Regions from separate parts of the Diaphorobacter oryzae DSM 22780 genome, predicted to be linked through region 2. Evidence: riboswitches for the same ligand, from Rfam matches in the RefSeq annotation. Region 2 holds a riboswitch; the other holds the start of a gene.

Region 1 (9,399 bases), on a different contig from region 2:
CAACACCGGCGCCATGGTGCTGCTGGGCATGGCCGTGTCCAACGCGCTCGTGGCGCTGGCCGGCGCGCTGTTTGCGCAGACGCAGGGCGGCTCCGACATCTCCATGGGCATTGGCACCATCGTCATCGGCCTGGCCGCCGTGATCGTGGGCGAGAGCATCCTGCCCTCGCGCCGCCTGGTGCTGGCCACGCTGGCGGTGATCATCGGCGCCATCGTCTACCGCTTCTTCATCGCTCTGGCGCTCAACAGCGACTTCATCGGCCTCAAGGCCCAGGACCTGAACCTGGTCACCGCCGTGCTCGTGACCATCGCGCTCGTCATCCCGCAGCTCAAGCGCAAGCTGGCCGCCCGCGGCCGCTGAAGGAAATCCCACCATGCTGAGCGCACAAGACCTCCACATCACCTTCAACCCCGGCACGCCCATCGAAACCCGCGCGCTGCGCGGCATGTCGCTGGACATTCCGGCGGGCCAGTTCGTCACCGTCATCGGCTCCAACGGCGCGGGCAAGTCCACCTTCCTGAACGCCATCTCCGGCGACCTGGGCGTGGACACCGGCCGCATCTCCATCGACGGTCAGGACGTGACGCGCCAACCCGTCTGGGCACGCGCCCAGCGCGTGGCCCGCGTGTTCCAGGACCCCATGGCCGGCACCTGCGAAGACCTGACCATCGAAGAGAACATGGCCCTGGCCCAGCAGCGCGGCACGCGCCGCAGCCTGCGCGGCGCCGTGAAGCATTCCGAGCGCGAGATGTTCCGCTCGCGCCTGTCCACGCTGGGCCTGGGACTGGAAAACCGCCTTACCGACCGCATCGGCCTACTCTCGGGCGGCCAGCGCCAGGCCGTGAGCCTGCTGATGGCGGCGCTGCAGCCCTCGCGCATCCTGCTGCTGGACGAGCACACCGCCGCGCTCGACCCGCGCACGGCCGACTTCGTGCTTCAGCTCACGGCCCGCATCGTGGCCGAGAACCAGCTCACGACCATGATGGTCACGCACAGCATGCGCCAGGCCCTGGACGTGGGCCAGCGCACGGTGATGCTGCACCAGGGCCAGGTGGTGCTGGACGTGTCGGGCGCGGAGCGCCAGCGCATGGACGTGCCCGACCTGCTGCAGATGTTCGAGAAGGTGCGCGGCGAAAAGCTCTCCGACGACGCCCTGCTGCTCGGCTGACGCCTGCCCGCATTGCTCCTGAATTAATAGCTGCTTGCACCCTACCCATGGGCGCTGGCAGCTATTTTTGCTTCAAACCCCCAGGGGCAGGTCCGCCTTCTTGAGCGTGCGCAGCACGAAGCTGGAGCGACTGTGGCGTATGCCCTTGATCTTGTAGAGCTTCTCGCGCAGCAGGCGCTCGTAGTCGCGCGTGTCCTTCACCACCACGCGCAGCAGATAGTCGTAGTCGCCCGAGACCAGGTGCGCCTCCACCACCTCGGGAATGCTGGCCAGCACCTCGCCGAACTTTTCCAGCGTGTTGTCGGAATGGCTGTCCAGCGTCACCTGCACCAGCACCGTGTCGCCCAGGTCCAGCGCCAGGGGGTTCAGGCGCACCGTGTAGCCCTCAATCACGCCGGCCTCCTCCATCTTCTTGATGCGCCCCCAGCATGGCGAGGGGCTCAGGCCGACGGCCGCACCGATCTCCTGCAGGCTGGCGCGCGCATCGGCCTGCAGGACGGAGAGAATTTTTCTGTCTAGGCGATCCATTCGCGACATTATTCACAAATACGTAGATCAGCAGAAAATTTTGCCGGAAACATCGCGAATAACAAGAAATTCAGGAAATTCATCCACGGCCTGGCGCGCATACTCTCTCCATCAAGGCGCTCTTACCGGAGTGCACGACATTGACGAGACCCCGCCCGGTTACCGCCGGGCCGGGGCTTGGCAAGGCACCACGCGCCGCCCCTCTCCTTCTCTGCGTCCCAGCACAAACCCCGATGACCTGGGTCATGTTGCATTGCCATAATTTTTGGCAGCACCCGCAGACATACAGGAGACAACATGCAGCTGAACAAACTTGCGCTGGGCCTGGGCTTGGCATTGGGCATCACCGCAACGGCTTACGCACAGACCACCATGCGCATCAGCATCTCGGTGGCACAGAATTCTCACCAGGGCGTGGCCATCGACACCTTCGCGAAGGAAGTGGAAAAGCGCACGGGCGGCCGCTACAAGGTCCAGACCTTCTACAACGGCGCCCTGGGCGGCGAGCGCGAATCCATCGAAGCGGTGCAGTTGGGCACGCAGGAGCTGGCCTTCAGCTCCACCGGCCCCATCCCCAATTTCGTGCCCGAGACCAAGATCCTGGACGTGCCTTTCCTGTTCCGCGACAAGGCCCATGCGCGCGCCGTGCTCGACGGCACCATCGGCCAGGAAATGCTCACCAAGTTCGATGCCAAGGGCTTCAAGGCCCTGGCCTGGGCCGAGAACGGCTTTCGCCACATGACCAACAGCAAGCGCGATGTGAAGGAGCCCGGCGACCTCAAGGGCCTGAAGATGCGCACCATGGAGAACCCGGTGCACATCGCCGCCTACAAAGGCTTTGGCATCATCACCACGCCCATGGCCTTCCCCGAGGTGTTCACCGCCCTGCAGCAGGGCACGGTGGACGGGCAGGAGAACCCGCTGCCCGTGATCATCTCGGCCAAGTTCGACCAGGTGCAAAAGCATCTCTCGCTCACCGGCCACGTGTATTCGCCCTGCATCTTCGTGATGAACAAGGCCACCTTCGACAAGCTGTCGGCCGCCGACAAGCAGGCCTTCATCGACGCCGCCAAGGAAGGCGCCAAGGCCAACCGCGCCCGCGTGGACGAGGACGACGCCAAGGGCGTGGCCGACCTGCGCGCCAAGGGCATGACGGTGATCGACGACCTGGACAAGTCCAAGTTCGTCGCGGCGCTGACGCCCGTGAATGCGCAGTTCGAGAAAGAGTTCGGCAAGGCCAACCTCGACAAGATCCGCAACTTCAAGTGAGCGGGGCGGCATGCCGGCAATGCCCTGCCCCATGCCTCTCTTGCTTTTAATTTCATAGCTATCAGCGCCCGTGGATCATGCGCCACGGGCGTTTTTCATTGAGCATCTAACGGATACCACGCATGAAATTCTTTCTTCTCTCCTGCGAGCGCTGGAGCACCGCCGTCGCCATGTGGGGCGCCTGCGCCATGCTGGCCCTGGCCGCCACGCTGGGCATGTTCCAGATCCTGATGCGCTTCGTCTTCGAAGAGCCCGCCGAATGGACCGAGGTCCTGATCCGCTTCAGCCTGATCTGGATGGTGTTTCTGGCCATCCCCATGGCCTTCCGCCAGGGCGCCATGGTCAGCGTGGACGTGCTCTACCGCTGGAGCCCGCCGGCACTGCGCCGCGTGCTCGACTGGGCGGTGTGCCTGGCCGCGCTGGCCCTCATCGGCGTGATCATCTGGTGGGGCTGGGACTATGCGCGCCGCGGCGGCGTGCAATCCATGGCGGGGCTGGAGTCGGTCTCGATGTTCTGGGCCTACCTGGCCATGCCCGTGGGCGGGCTGTTCAGCGTCTTCGGGATCGTGGGCAACCTGATCGACCCGCAGCGCCATGAACTGGAGACCGCGCAATGAGCACAGCACAGAGCCGCCTCAAGCAAGCGAACGGCCCCCTCGGGGGGCAGCGAGGACATGAAATGCCGAGCGTGGGGGCTACGTTATGACCGCGGTGATGATCTCCACCATGGTGCTGTGCTTCGCGCTCACCATCTCCGTGGCCGTCTCCATCGGCCTGTCCGCCATCCTGGGCATACAGGCGTCCAACGCCAACATGCTGATCTCCGTGAAGGAGATGTTCGCGTCGATCAACAAGTTTCCGCTGGCGGCCATTCCCTTCTTCATCCTGGCGGGCAACCTGATGGAGACGGGCGGCATCTCGCGGCGGCTGGTCGAGTTCGCCAAGAGCCTGGTGGGCGGCGTGCAGGGCGGCCTGCCCATGACCTGCGTGCTCACCTGCATGATCTTCGCGGCGGTGTCGGGCTCGTCGGTGGCGACCACCTTCGCCATCGGCGCCATCCTGATTCCCGCGCTCATCAAGCACGGCTACCCCAAGAGCTACGCGGCCGCGCTGCAGGCCACGAGCGCCGAGCTGGGCGTGATCATTCCGCCATCGATTCCCCTGATCCTGTACGGCGTGTCCGCCGAGGTGTCGATCGGCGAGCTGTTCATTGCCGGTTTCGGGCCCGGCCTGCTCATCAGCGGCGCGCTGATGCTGTTCGTGTGGGCGTACTGCAAGTACAAGGGCTGGGGCAAGGCCGATGGCGACGGCCGCATGCCGTTCGGCAAGGCGCTGTTGCAGGCCGGCTGGGCGCTGCTCATGCCCGTCATCATCCTGGGCGGCATCTACGGCGGCGTGTTCACGCCCACCGAGGCCTCGGCCGTGGCCGTGTTCTACGCGCTGGTGGTGGGCATGCTGATCTACCGCGAGATCAGGATCAAAGACCTGTACGCCATTCTGCGCAAGTCGGCGATCTCGTCGGCGGTGATCATGTTCATCATTGCCAACGCCGGCCTGTTCGCCTTTCTCATCACGCGCGCCGGCGTGCCGGACGCCATCGGCCGCTGGCTGCAAGAGGTACTGCAGTCGCCCGCGCTGTTCCTGCTGGGCGTGAATGCCGCGCTGTTCATGATCGGCATGTTCATCGAGACCAGCGCCGCCATCATCGTGCTCGCCCCCATTCTTGCGCCGGTGGCGATGCACTTCGGCGTGGACCCGGTGCACTTCGGCCTGATCATGGTGGTGAACCTGGCGCTGGGCATGATCACACCGCCCTTCGGCGTGAACCTGTTCGCCGCATGCACGGTGGCGCGCATCTCGCTGGACCGCATCGTCGGCCACCTGCTGCCCTTTGTCTGCCTGATCCTGGCATGCCTGCTGGTCATCACCTACGTGCCGTCCATCTCGCTGTTCCTGCGCGATCTGGTGTACGCCAGGTGAGCGGCAGAGCCCGGCCAGCCATGCGCTGCCCGGGCTCTGCCGCCGAAGCCTCACGCGGCCTGCCGCAGCAGGTGCTTCTGGATCTTGCCGCTGGTGGTCTTGGGCAGGCTCTCCGCCAAGTGGTAGCGCCGGGGCCGCTTGTAGCCAGCGAGCCGCTCCCCCTGCAGCAGGAACGCATCCAGCGCCTGCGGCTCCAGTTGCGCTCCCTGGCGCGCCACCACGTGGGCGACCACCACCTGCCCCCAACGCTCGTCCCGCTCCCCTACCACCGCCACCTCCAGCACATCGGGGTGCTCGATCAGCGCATCCTCCACCTCGCGCGGGTACACGTTTTCCGCGCCGGAATTGATCATGTAGTCGATGCGGTCGCGAATCCACAGGTAGCCATCGGCATCCAGGTGCCCCAGGTCTCCCGTGTGGTACCAGCCATGGGCCAGCGCCTTGGCGTTGGCCTCGGGGCGGTTCAGGTAGCCGGCCATCATGCAGGGGCCGCGCACCAGAATCTCGCCCACCTCTCCGGTTGCACAGGGCTCGGATGGGTCCGTAGGCTGCGCATCGCCGCGCAGCCGTGCCACCACCAGATCATGGTTGAGCGACGGCAGCCCCGCCGATCCCGCGTGGCTGAGCTGCTCATGGGGATACAGCACCGACATGCAAGGCCCCATCTCCGTGGTGCCGAACACCTGCACCAGGCCCGAGCCGACCCGACGCGACCATTCGCGGATCAGGTGCGGCGCCATGGAAGCGCCGCCGTACTCCACCAGCCGCAGGGAGGACAGGTCCCGCCCCTCCAGCGACGGATCGTTCAGCAGCATGGTGATCATGGTCGGTGCCGCGAAGAAGAAGCTGACCTTCTCCTGCTCCATCAAACGTAGCGCGTCGGCCGCGTCAAAGCGGCGCTGCAGCACCTGCGTGGCGCCAACCTGCAGGCGCGGCAGAAAGCTGGTGTGCAGCTCCGCCGTGTGGTTCAGCGGCGCCAGTGCCAGGCCCACATCCTCGCGGCGGAACTGCATCACCTGGTGCATCATCGCGTTGTGCGCCAGCTTGCTGCGATGGGTGTGCAACACGCCCTTGGGACGGCCCGTGGTGCCGCTGGTGTACATAAGGATGCAGGGGTCGTGTTCATCCACCACCACATCCACGGGCGTGGCCGCCTGGGCCTTCGCCAGTGCATCCAGGCGCGCCGTGGCAAACGCGGGTGCTGCGCCGGGGTCCGCATAAATCCAGTGCTGCACCTGCCCGGCCAGCGCGCGGGCCTTCTCCACCACCTGCGAACCCTCGCCCTCGAACACCAGTACCTTGGCTCCGCCGTCCTGCAGGATGAACGCCAGCTCCTGCGGCGCCAGGCGGTAGTTGATCGGGTTGAAGACCGCGCCCAGGCGCGCCGAGGCCAGCAGCGTGAACACGAAAGCCGGCGTGTTGTACAGAAACGCCGCCACCACGTCCCCGCGCTCCACGCCCAACGACTGCAGGCCGCGGGCATGGCGGTTGACCTCGGCATCCAGTTCGGCGTAGGTCCAGGCGCGCCGCCCCTCACCGTCGGAGACGACCAACGCCTCCTTGCGCGGCAGATAGCGGGCTGGCCAGGCCAGCGTGTCGCCCAGCGTCAACGCAGAATGGCTCATGCGACCTCCTGCAAAACGGTGAACAGTGAACGCGCCCATCGGCGCACAGTCATCGAAGAAAAACGAACCACAACCGGCCTCCCGACACCGGGAAAAGCCCGGAATGGCGCAAAAGTATAGGAAGCGCCTCATGGCCTTTGCGTCTATGCATATGCCATGCGTCCGTCGGCATCCGACCGCCCGCTATACTGCGCGGATTCGTCAGGAGAGAGCCCGCGCGCCATGCGTGCGGGCCGCCGAAGGCGCAGGCAGCAGCCGAACGCTCAGGCAAAAGGACTGACGACACGCCCGCAGGGATGCGGGCGTTTCCCTTGCTGGAGAGAGGCGGCCACGCGCCATGCGCGGGCCGTCCACCGAAGGAGCAAACCCCCACGCCCGGAAGGTGCGGGGTGAATCTCTCAGGTAAAGCGGACAGCGGGGCAAATTCCTTGGCTGGTGCCCCTTCGGGCCAGCCGCGGTTTCTATTTGCCCTGGAGAAACACCGTGTCCGCCCCTGCCACTGCTGCCCCCCTGCTGACCACGCCGCTCAACGCCCTGCACCTGGAACTCGGTGCCCGCATGGTGCCCTTTGCCGGCTATTCCATGCCCGTGCAGTACCCCGCCGGCCTGATGGCAGAGCACCACCACACGCGCACGGCCGCCGGCCTGTTCGACGTCTCCCACATGGGGCAGTTGCGCCTGGTCGGTCCGGACGCCGCGGCCGCCTTCGAGAGCCTGATGCCCGTGGACGTGATCGACCTGCCCGTGGGCAAGCAGCGCTACGGCCTGCTGCTGAACGACGAGGGCGGCATCATCGACGACCTGATGTTTTTCCGCGTGGCGCAGGACGAGCTGTTCGTCATCGTCAACGGCGCCTGCAAGGTGGGCGACATCGCCCATATCCAGGCCCGCATCGGCCACCTTTGCCAGGTCGTTCCCCTGCCGGATCAGGCTCTGCTGGCGTTGCAGGGCCCGCAGGCGGCGGCGGTGCTTGCGCGCCTGGCGCCCGGCGTGAGCCAACTGGTCTTCATGACGGGCGGCAGCTTCGACCTTGCCGGCGCCTCCTGCTTTGTTACCCGCAGCGGCTACACCGGCGAGGACGGCTTCGAGATTTCCGTGCCCGCCGCGCAGGCCGAGCATCTGGCGCGAACGCTGCTGGCTCAGCCCGAGGTCCAGCCCGTCGGACTGGGCGCGCGCAACTCGCTGCGCCTGGAGGCCGGCCTGTGCCTCTATGGCAACGACATCGACACAACCACCACGCCCCCCGAAGCCGCGCTCAACTGGGCCATCCAGAAGGTGCGCCGCACCGGCGGCGCGCGCGCCGGCGGCTTTCCCGGGGCCGACAAGGTGCTGGCCCAGATCGACAACCCGGCCAGCCTTCAACGCAAGCGCGTGGCTCTGGTGGCGCTGGAGCGCGTGCCCGTGCGCGAACACACCGAGCTGCACAGCGAGGCCGGCGAGCGCATCGGCGAAGTCACCAGCGGCCTGCTCGGCCCCAGCGCCGACAAGCCCATCGCCCTGGCGTACGTGGCGCCGGCCTTCGCCGCCATGGGCACGCGCGTGAACGCCATGGTGCGCGGCAAGGCCGTGCCCATGGAGGTGGCAGCCACGCCGTTCGTGCCTACGCGCTACTACCGCGGCTGAAGCCGCCGCTGGCCCATCAGCCCGGCTACAGTGCGGGCTGACCATTCTCAACAACCCCTGTCAATCCCATCTATTTCCCGGAGCCCCCATGAGCATCCAGTTTTCCAAAGACCATGAATGGATCAACGCCGCCGATACGACCGCCGCGGTCGTGGGCATCACCGTCCACGCGCAGGACGCGCTGGGCGACGTGGTGTTCGTGGACCTGCCCGCCGTGGGCGCCAGCTTCGCCCAGGGCGACGTGGCCGGCGTGGTCGAGTCGGTGAAGGCCGCGGCCGACGTCTACATGCCCGTGTCGGGCGAGATCGTCGAGGTCAACGAGGCCCTGCGCGCCGACCCGTCGCTCGCCAACACCGACCCCCTGGGTGCCGGCTGGTTCTTCAAGGTCAAGCTCAGCGACGCTGGCCAGCTGGCCGGCCTGATGGACGAGACGGCCTACACGGCCTTCGCCCAGAACGCCTGATGCAGCAGCGGCGCCGCACACCACCGTGCGGCGCCCCACTCACGCCCCATCGCACTTGAGACTGATCCCTCGCCATGCAGATGCCCTCCCCCCTGCCCCTTGCTGCGCTCGAAAACGCCGCTGAATTCCTGCCCCGCCACATCGGCATCGACGCCGCCGACGAGGCCCACATGCTGTCCGTGATTGGCGAGGCCTCGCGCCGCAGCCTGATCGACTCCATCGTCCCGCGCTCCATCGCGCGCAGCCAAGACATGGACCTGCCGCCCTCCACCACCGAGGCGGCCGCGCTGGCCGAACTGAAGGCGCTGGCGGGCAAGAACCGGGTGCTCAAGAGCTTCATCGGCCAGGGCTATTACGGCACGCACACGCCGGGCGTGATCCTTCGCAACATCCTGGAGAACCCCGCCTGGTACACGGCCTACACGCCGTACCAAGCCGAGATCAGCCAGGGCCGCATGGAGGCGCTGGTCAACTTCCAGACCATGGTCTGCGACCTGACGGCCATGCCCATCGCCAACGCCTCCATGCTCGACGAGGCCACGGCCGCCGCCGAAGCCATGACGCTGGCCAAGCGCTCGGTCAAGTCCAAGAGCAATGTCTTCGTGGTCGCTGGCGACGCGCATCCGCAGACCATCGAGGTCATCCAAACCCGCGCCGCGCCGATCGGCATCACCGTGGTGGTGGCGAACTCGGCGCAGGAATGGGAGGCCGCACTGGCCGGCGATTTCTTTGCCGCCCTCAT
Region 2 (9,399 bases):
CTCAGCGCGAGCAGCGCGCCGGCCAGGGTCTTGCGAATCGAAACGCTCATGTGGGTCTCCTGGAACGGGTTCATTGCTCGGCGGCGGCCTCGCGGCGGCCCCGCAGGTGCGCCTCGGCCAGGTCGGCCTCGTGGCGGTCGCGCAGCATCTTGGCCAACGTGAAGGCGGTGGTGATCAGGTAAAGCCAGCTCACGCCCAGGAAGGCCTTGTAGGTGGCGCTGATCGCCATGCCCCACAGGCCCCAGCCCGTCAGCCCCATGGCCACGGCAAAGCCGCCCCAGACCACCAGCTTCCACAGCGGCACGTCCTTGCCGCCGCGGCCCGCACCGCGGTGCGTGTGCTGGTTGTCACGCACAAACTTGGCAAGCACGAAGGCGGCCGAGAGGCAGAACACATAGCCCATGAACATGAAGGCCACCTCCAGCCGCTCGCCCGGCAGCCAGGCCAGGCCCGTGCCACACAAGAACACGGCGATACCGAAAGAGACCCAGACCTGGAACTGCCAGGCGCGCGTGTCGCGCTGGATGGGCAAGGGAGAGTTGTGCATGGTGCTTGGGACCCGTGGGCCGCTGTTGAACATGGCCGGCATGGTGCGGCCCTGCGCGGGCCAAGCATCGCATTCAATGCAGGGGTCCCACCAGAAAGTCCGCCAGGTATCGCTTCAAGATACCCGACACCGGCTTATGACGCGAGCAATTGCCCCACCCGTGCGCGCAGTGCGGCAGGCTGCACCTCGGCGGCAGCCACCGGCACGCCCACGTTCAGCCCCACGCGGTTGAACAGGCCACGCCGGAACGGCCGCACCATGGCCCCGCCCTGCTCGATGCGGCTGAAAAATGAGCCCCAGAGGTTCGTCAACGCCATGGGCACGACGGGTGCCTCCACCCCATCGGCACGGGCACGCTCGAGGATCTTCATGAGGCCGCCCTTGAACTCCTGCAGCTGCCCATCGCGCGTGATGCCGCCCTCGGGGAAGATGGCCAGCAGGTCGCCGTCCCGCAGCACCTGCGCGGCGCGCTCGAAGGCCGCCTCGTAGGTGGCGGCATCGTCCTTTTGCGGCGCGACGGGGATGGCCTTGGCCAGGCGGAACAAAGCGCCCAGCACGGGGATGCGGAAGATGCGGTGGTCCATGATGAAGTAGATGGGCCGGGGACTGGCGGCCATGAGCAGCACGGCATCGACAAAGCTCACATGGTTGCACGCCAGGATGGCCGCACCGGTGGTGGGAATGTGCTCGTCGCCGCGCACCTTGAAGCGGTAGATGCAGCGCGACAGCACCCAGGCCACGAAGCGCAGCAGGTACTCGGGCACCAGCATGAAGATGTAGAACGCCACCACCGCGTTGGCGATGCCCGTGAACAGGAAGATCTGCGGCACCGTGAAGTGCGCCGCGAGCAGCGCGCCCGCGAGCACGGAGCTGGCGATCATGAACAGCGCGTTGAGGATGTTGTTGGCCGCGATGATGCGCGCGCGGTGCGTGGGCTGGCTGCGCATCTGGATCAGCGCGTACATGGGCACGCTGTACAGGCCCGCGAACAGGCTGAGCAGCAGCAGGTCGAGCATCACGCGCCAGTGCGCGGGCTGCGCCACGAAGCGGGCCAGGCCCATGACATCGGCGGCCGGCAAGCTGCGCGAGGCGAAGTACAGGTCGATGGCGAACACGCTCATTCCGATGGCGCCCAGCGGCACCAGGCCGATCTCCACATGCCGGCGCGAGAGCACCTCGCACAGCAGCGAGCCGATGCCGATGCCCACCGAGAACACCACCAGCAGCAGCGAGGCGACCTGCTCATCGCCGTGCAGCACCTGTTTGGCAAAGCTGGGGAACTGACTGAGGAACACCGCGCCGAAGAACCACATCCACGAGATGCCCAGCAGCGAGCGGAACACGACGCGGTTGCCGTGCGCCAGCTTGAGGTTGCGCCAGGTTTCGCTCACCGGGTTCCAGTTGACGGTGAGGCCGGGGTCGGTGGCCGGCGCCGGCGGAATCCACTGCGCCACCAGGCGCCCCAGCACGGCCAGGGTCAGGCAGGCCACGGCCACGCTGGCGTGGCCGATCTGCGGAATGGCCACCAGCAGCCCCCCGGCCACGTTGCCGAGCAGGATGGCCACGAAGGTGCCCATCTCCACCATACCGTTGCCGCCCGTCAGCTCGCGTTCGTTGAGCGCCTGCGGCAGGTAGGCAAACTTCACCGGCCCGAACAGCGTGGAGTGCAGCCCCATGAGGAACACGCAGGCCAGCAGCACGGCCGCGCTGTCCAGCAGGAAGCCCGTGGCCGCCACCAGCATGATGGCGATCTCCAGGCTCTTCACGAAGCGGATGATGCGCGTCTTCTCGTACTTGTCGGTGAGCTGCCCCGCCGTGGCCGAGAACAGCAGGAACGGAAGGATGAACAGCGCCCCGATCACGAGGCCCGCCATGGCGGGCGGCATCCACGACACGCTGAGCTGGTAGGTCACCATCACGGTGAACGCGAACTTGAACAGATTGTCGTTGGCCGCGCCGGCAAACTGCGTCCAGAAAAACGGCGCGAAGCGGCGCTGGCGCAGCAGGGCGAACTGGTTGGGGTGGCCGTCATGGGCCACGAACGCGGCATCCGGGTTGGCCTGGACTCGGCTCATCGTGCACTCCCTCGCTGGATGGTGAACGCCCTTGCGGCGCGCAAAGGCAGGCTGGCGATTGTGCCCTCGCTCCCAGTGACCCACGGCCGCAGCGCACACGCCACCGGCAGCGCTGCGGCGGCGGCCACCACATGCTTGAGACTGTGCCCGGACACCACCGCATGGGTGGCGGCAAACACGGCAGCATCACCGGCCTCCAGCGCCTTGGCCACGGCATACAGCGCCACCACCGCACCCCAGCGCACCGGCGGCGCACCCGGCAGTGGCGCCACGCAGGCCAGCCCCAGCAACACCAGCACGCCCCCGCCCTGCAGCACCGCCCAGGGCAGCAGGTTGCCCGTGGCCGCCCACGCCTGCAGCGCGGCCACGCCCCCCAGCAGCACGGCGGCCACAACGGCCCAAGGCGTGCGGCCATCCACGCGGGTGGAGACAGCCAGGCCCAGCAGCCCGGCAAAGGCCCAGAGCATGCCAAAGCGGTCCCACCACAGCGTGGCGTCGTGCGGCGCCCAGTGGTACCAGGCCGAGACGCCGCCCGTCAGCGCCAGGCCGGCAAAGAACATGGCCGCCAGGGCGCGCTGTGCAGCGGGCAGGCGCCGCGCCCGTGGCCCGCTCAGCGCCCAGGCCCCCGCCAGCGCGGCCAACACGAAAGCGGCGTTGCTCAGCACATCCAGCGCGCAGGGCAGTCCGGCCCAGGCGCGCTGGTCGGCAAAGGCGTGGTAGTGGGGCGCCTGCGCCAGCGGGGGCAGGCCCCAGGCCAAGCCCAGGAAAACGGCCACCACGGCGGCCAGGAGCCAGCGCAGGCGCTGGGCGGAAAGGATCCACAGGTGCATCGCGCACTCCTTCGCTCAAGGGCGCCCCCCTGCGGGACGCCATGGCGCGCAGTGTCGGCAGGCACAGCTTTTGAGGCATTGCCTGAATGCACCAGAACAAACCCCGAGCGCCGCAGGTATCCATAATCGATACCCATGAGCACCACCGCCGACCTCGTCACCGCCCTGAAGAAAGAGCTGAAGGCCGCCCAGATGACCTATGCCGATCTGGCCCGGGCCATCGGCATGGCCGAGTCCAGCGTCAAGCGCATGCTGGCCAAGGGCGACATGCCGCTGTCGCGCATCGACGCCATCTGCCGGGCGCTGCGGCTCGACTTCGCCGACCTGGCGCGCCGCGTGGCCGAAAGCCAGCCCCTGCTCAGCGAGCTGAGCCTCGACCAGGAGCGGGCCGTGGTGGCCGACAAGAAGCTGCTGCTCATGGCGATCTGCGTGCTCAGCCAGTGGACGCTGGAGCAGATCGTGGGCGCCTACCGGCTCAGCGAGGCCGAGGGCATCAAGTACCTCGCGCAGCTCGACCGCATCGGCATCATCGAACTGCGGCCGCTCAACCGCTACCGCCTCAAGCTCGCCAAGACCTTCCGCTGGCGCCCGCACGGGCCGGTGATGCACTACTTCCGCGACCATGCCCTGCTGGACTATTTCAACGGCGGCTTCGACGGCCCCGGCGAGGGCGTGCTGCTGGTGCATGGCGCCATCGGCCGCAGCCTGGCGCCGGCCTTCATGGAGCGCCTGCAGCGCGTGGCGCAGGACTTCGCGCAGCAGCACCTGGCCGACCAGCGCCTGCCCGAGCGCGAGCGCGAGGGCTACACCCTGCTGCTGGCGATGCGCAGCTGGGAGTTCGAGGCCTTCGCCGCCATGCGCCGCACGGCGCCCGCCAAAAGCTCCTGAATCAATAGCTACCAGCGCATTACTGGCAAGCGCTGCAAGTACTTTTTACATAAAAGACCACCGCCAACACAGCTGCTCACAACCGTTTTCCGGGCGGTCACCAACGCTTTCCGCGCGTTGACCTGCGCGGGGCACCATGGACTCCAGACGGCGCGGCATCCGCCGCACGCCCACCCACAGGAGAACACCATGGCCCGCACCCTCTTCACCGCCGCCAGCCTGGCCGCACTGACGCTCGCTGCCGCCGGCGCCGCCCATGCCGCCGCGGGCGCCACCGTCGTGATCCAGGCCGGCTCGCCCCCTTACCCCATGCACCAGGCGCAGGTCGCCCACTACCCGCCGCCTCCACCGCCGCGCTACGAGCGCGTGCCGCCGCCGCGCCGCGGCATGGTGTGGTCGCAGGGCCATTGGGAGTCGCGCGGCCACCGCCATGTCTGGGTGCCAGGCCAATGGATACGCGTGCGCCCGGGCTACCACTACCGCCAGCCGCACTGGGAGCGGCGCGGCAGCCGCTGGCATTACGCGGCCGGCGGCTGGGACCGCGACGGTGACGGCGTGCGCAACCGCTACGACCGCCGTCCGGACAATCCCTACCGCCACTGACATCGCGCCCGCGCCGCATTCCCGCGGCGCATGTCCGCTGGTACGATGCGCCACGCAGGAGAGCAGACGGCCCCTCGCCGTTTCACCGAAGGCGCAAACTCCCATACACGCTCAGGTTCCGTACTGCACACCAACACAGCCGTCTGGAGAGCCGCCACGCCCGCCGTGGCGCACCGAAGGAGCAAGCACCGCGCGGGTCGTGCGGCGTGAATCTCTCAGGTACCAAGGACAGGGGGAGCGGCAGCCAGGCCATGTCGCGCCCGCTGTTCGCTATGCATTCAATAGCTGCTCGCGCGCGCCCAGTCTGTGCAAACCTTGAAAAAGGCTTGTAAACCATGCGCGTGATCGTTCTCGGTGCCGGCGTTGTCGGCACCACTTCTGCGTATTTCCTCCAGCAACTCGGCCACGAGGTCACGGTCATCGACCGCCAGGCCGCGCCCGGCGCCGAGACCAGCTTCGCCAACGGCGGCCAGATCTCCGTGAGCCATGCCGAGCCCTGGGCCAATCCCAGCGCGCCGCTCAAGGTGCTGCAGTGGCTGGGCCGGGAAGACGCGCCGCTGCTGTTTCGCCTGCGCGCCGACATGCGCCAGTGGCTCTGGGGCCTGCAGTTTCTGCGCGAATGCACGCCCGCGCGCACGCGCCACAACATCGAGCAGATCGTGAGCCTGGGCAGCTACAGCCGCAGCACGCTGCAGCAGCTGCGCCAGGACGCGGGCCTGCGCTACGACCAGCGCGCGCAGGGCATCCTGCACTTCTACACCAGCGCCCAGGAATTCGAGGGCGCGCTGGCCCCCGCCGAGCAGATGCGCGCGCTGGGCTGCGACCGCCGCGTGGTGAGCGCCGACGAGGCCGTGCGCATCGAGCCCGCGCTCGCGCACATCCGCCCGCTGCTGGCGGGTGCCACCTACACGGCCGAGGACGAGTCGGGCGACGCCAACCTGTTCACCCGCGAGCTGGCCCGCGTGGCGCAGGCGGCGGGCGTGCGGTTTCGCCTGGGCTGCCACATCACGGCGCTGCGCCAGGCGGGCGGCGCCATCGACCATGTGGAGATCACCGACGAGACCGGCCGCTACGAGCGCGTGCACGGCGACGTCTACGTGCTGGCGCTGGGCTCGTTCAGCCCGCTGCTGGCGCAGCCGCTGGGCCTGCGCCTGCCCATCTACCCGGCCAAGGGCTATTCGGTGACGCTGCCCGTGCGCGATGCGGCCGCCGCCTACGCGGTGAGCCTGACGGACGACGAATACAAGCTGGTGTTCTCGCGCTACACCGGCGCGCAGCGCGACGGCCAGCCCGGCCGCGACGTGCTGCGCGTGGCCGGCACGGCCGAGCTGAACGGCTACGGGCGCGAGCTGAACACCGTGCGCTGCGAGGCCATCGTGCGCCGTGTGGAGCAGCTCTTTCCCGGCGCGGGCGACGCCAGCCAGGCCCAGTTCTGGACCGGCCTGCGCCCGGCCACGCCGAGCAATGTGCCGCTGATCGGCAAGACGCGGTACGGCAACCTGTTCCTCAACACCGGCCACGGTACGCTGGGCTGGACGCATGCCTGCGGCTCGGGCAAATCCATCGCGCGCATCGTCAGCGGGCTGGCGCCCGAGCTGGACTTTGCCTTCTGCGGCCTGCCCCGGCCCGCATGCGGCGCACGGCCGGCGGCGCTCACCACCTGAGCCACCACCATATGCTATTTATTTAATAGCTAATTACGCTTGATGGACGGTCGCTGCAAGCCTCAAAGACCTCAAGCATCTACGGCGGGGCGGGCAAACACGGTAAGCACGCCGCTGTAGCCATAGAGCCGGTGGGCGGCAATCTCGCCCCCGGCGAAGAAGCCCACGAGCGGCACATCGCCCAGCGCATGGCGCACGATCTGCAGCTCCGCACCCGGGCCGCCGAAGTGCGGGCCACCGCGGCCCGAGCAGCTCACGTAGACGGCGCCGGCGATGCGGCGCGCGCCCGCCGGCTCGGCGCCCGTGGCGGCGCCCCGCAAGGGCCGGGCCTGCTCGGCCTCGAGCTGGGGCGCAAGCTCCTCACGGATCTCGGCGCAGATGCGCATCAGGTCGGCACGCGCCGCGGCCGCATGGCGCTGGCAGAACGCGAGGCGCATGCCCACCTCCACCGGCTCGGCCAGGGCCACGCCGTTGCGCGTGGCGTCCAGCCCCACGATGTGGCGCACCCGCGTGTCGGCGCCAAAGTGGCCCGTGCGCTGCTGCGCCGGCGCGCCGGCATCCACCAGGCCAACCAGGGTGGCGCGCACCGCGCGCAGCGCGGGCTGCGGGTCGCCCACCAGGGTCACTCCCAGGGTGTCCAGCAGCACATCCAGCGCAGGCTCGCCGTCAAGTTCCAGCACCACGTTGTCCTGCGCCGCGGTGATCGTGGCCAGCGGGCCGATGGGCTGGCAGCCCTGCGTGACACGCGAGACCAGATCCACCTGCGAGCCAAAGGCCACGCCCGACAGGCCGCCATGGAGCACGCCGCCTACGGCCGCATCGCCACCCTCGTGCAGCGCGAACTGCACGCTGCGCCCCCGGCTAGCGGCCACGCCGCCGAACAGGTAGCCGCTGTCGGTGCGCTCCGCCATCTCGGCCAGCAGCTCCTGCAGCTCGGGCGTGTGGCCGTCGGCATGCACCAGCGCCTTGTGGGCGGCAAAGGCCGGTTCGCCCGGACGTGGCACGCCGTGCGGCAGGGGCGCGACGCCGGAGAACACGCGGTACTGCGCCCGCGGCAGGTCGCACAGCATGAGCGAGAGCGCGGGTTCGTCGAAATGCTCCGCGTTGTTGCCCGCCACGCCCACGCCCACGGTGCCGCACCAGTCCGTGATCGAGGGCAGCTCAGCCTCCAGATAGCACAGCAGCGCCGCGGCGTCGTCCGCGTAGTGGTCCGTGATGTAGAGCAGGCCCAGGGAAGGCGCCGCCGCGTACTGCGGCAAGGCCATCTGGGCCTTGAGCTGCGCCAGCGCCAGCGCGGCGGCCATGCGCCATTGCGGATGGGTGGCGTGGGCATTGGGAAAGAGCTTCATCGATCACCCCTGGTGCATGTGTGAGGCCGCGGCGTGCGGCCCTGCGTCAGCCCGGAGCGCGCCGCGCACGGGGTGCGGCAGCTTTCTTGGCTGCGGGGGCGGCCTTGCGTGCTGCGGTGCGTGGCTTGGCGGCAGCCTTGGCCTTGGGGGCGTCCGGGTCCGCGGTCGCGGCGCGCGCGCCCTGCATGCCCTGCGCCGCCATCTGCGCGGCCATGTCGGTGGCCGTCTTGAGGGCGCCGCTGGCCATCTCGCGCGTGGCCTCGAACGCCGCCTGGTGCGAACCCGCATCCTGCATTGCATTGGCCGCGATCTGCTGGAACTGGCTGGTCAGCGCGCCCCACCATTGCATCGGGTCCACCATGCCGGGGGCTGCGGACGCCGACGCCGCCGCTGGCGGGGGCTCGTCGGGCGGCGGCGCGGGCGATGCCGCAGGCGCCGCGGCAGCCGCGGTAGCCGCGCGCCCCGCCTTGCTGTCGGCTGCGGCGCGCGCGGCGCCAAACGTGCCGGCCAGGTCGCCCATGGCCATGTTCATGTCCTGCAGCGTGGCCAGCGTCATCTTCTGCACCTCCAGCGCCTGCACGGTGGCGGCGATCGCGCGCGCGTTCTGCTCCAGCCAGAACTGCACGGCCTTGAGCTCCTGGATGCGCTTGTCGAGCTCTTCCACGCTCACGGTGGGCGCCACCCAGCCCGACAGCGCGGGCATGGCCGGCATGCCTGCGGCGGCGCCCTTGGCCAGGCTCTGCAGGAAGTCGAAGCCCGGGACGAAGCGCCCGAAGCCGAAGGGGGAGGTATCGCTCATGGCCGCTCCTGTGCGTGGGAATGGGACTGTGGCCGACAGCTTACCGCCAATGCCCCGCATCGCGCCAGCGCGCACACCTCCTGCGCATGCCCCTCAAACCCCGTCAATGCGTGGTTTTCTCGTGCAAACCCGCATGAATACTGCCACTGCGCGCACAGACACCGCCTAGAATTCGGGCACCAGCTTGACTGGCATGCATTCCGACATTCAAAAAATATCCAGCACCATGGCAACTGCAAAGAAAACCACCGCACCGGTGAAGAAGACCGTCGCCGCCAAGAAGGTTGCGGCACCCGCCAAGAAGGCCGCCGTGAAGAAGGTCGCAGCGCCCGCTGCACCAGCTGCACTCAAGCCCGTGAAGGAGCCCTTCACGAAGACGGCCCTGGTCGCCCACCTGGCCACGCAAGCCGGCGTCGAGCCCAAGGCCGCCAAGGCCGTGCTCGCGGCGCTGGAGACGGCCATCCTCGGCTCCGTGCACAAGAAGGGCTCCGGCGAGTTCACGCTGCCCGGTCTGCTGAAGATCGGCCTGCAGCAGGTGCCTGCCAAGAAAAAGCGCTTCGGCAAGGATCCGTTCACGGGCGAAGAGCGCTGGTTCCCGGCCAAGCCCGCATCGGTCAAGATCAAGACCCGCGCCCTCAAGAAGC

Evidence for each region. A riboswitch is a leader RNA that binds a small molecule or an ion and turns the genes downstream of it on or off. The one in region 2 is predicted to bind glycine.
Region 1: linked by a shared signal. The riboswitch ahead of gcvT (glycine cleavage system aminomethyltransferase GcvT) and the one ahead of BP68_RS15290 (D-amino acid dehydrogenase) in region 2 are both predicted to bind glycine.

The regions. Positions count from the first base shown of each region.
Region 1 covers NZ_JCANUL010000001.1:441,665-451,063, forward strand. Annotated here, with positions in the region: gene BP68_RS02040 (ABC transporter permease) at 1-361, shown strand, start outside; gene BP68_RS02045 (ABC transporter ATP-binding protein) at 375-1,169, shown strand; gene BP68_RS02050 (Lrp/AsnC family transcriptional regulator) at 1,242-1,697, opposite strand; gene BP68_RS02055 (TRAP transporter substrate-binding protein) at 1,995-2,966, shown strand; gene BP68_RS02060 (TRAP transporter small permease) at 3,089-3,583, shown strand; gene BP68_RS02065 (TRAP transporter large permease) at 3,669-4,946, shown strand; gene BP68_RS02070 (fatty acid--CoA ligase) at 4,997-6,571, opposite strand; glycine riboswitch at 6,764-6,860, shown strand; glycine riboswitch at 6,876-6,996, shown strand; gene gcvT (glycine cleavage system aminomethyltransferase GcvT) at 7,055-8,194, shown strand; gene gcvH (glycine cleavage system protein GcvH) at 8,283-8,657, shown strand; gene gcvP (aminomethyl-transferring glycine dehydrogenase) at 8,732-9,399, shown strand, end outside.
Region 2 covers NZ_JCANUL010000011.1:20,371-29,769, reverse strand. Annotated here, with positions in the region: gene BP68_RS15320 (hypothetical protein) at 1-50, opposite strand, end outside; gene BP68_RS15315 (YiaA/YiaB family inner membrane protein) at 71-547, opposite strand; gene BP68_RS15310 (MFS transporter) at 682-2,622, opposite strand; gene BP68_RS15305 (hypothetical protein) at 2,619-3,452, opposite strand; gene BP68_RS15300 (helix-turn-helix domain-containing protein) at 3,588-4,340, shown strand; gene BP68_RS15295 (YXWGXW repeat-containing protein) at 4,530-4,943, shown strand; glycine riboswitch at 5,077-5,185, shown strand; gene BP68_RS15290 (D-amino acid dehydrogenase) at 5,279-6,607, shown strand; gene BP68_RS15285 (FIST signal transduction protein) at 6,679-7,956, opposite strand; gene BP68_RS15280 (PhaM family polyhydroxyalkanoate granule multifunctional regulatory protein) at 8,003-8,755, opposite strand; gene BP68_RS15275 (HU family DNA-binding protein) at 8,982-9,399, shown strand, end outside.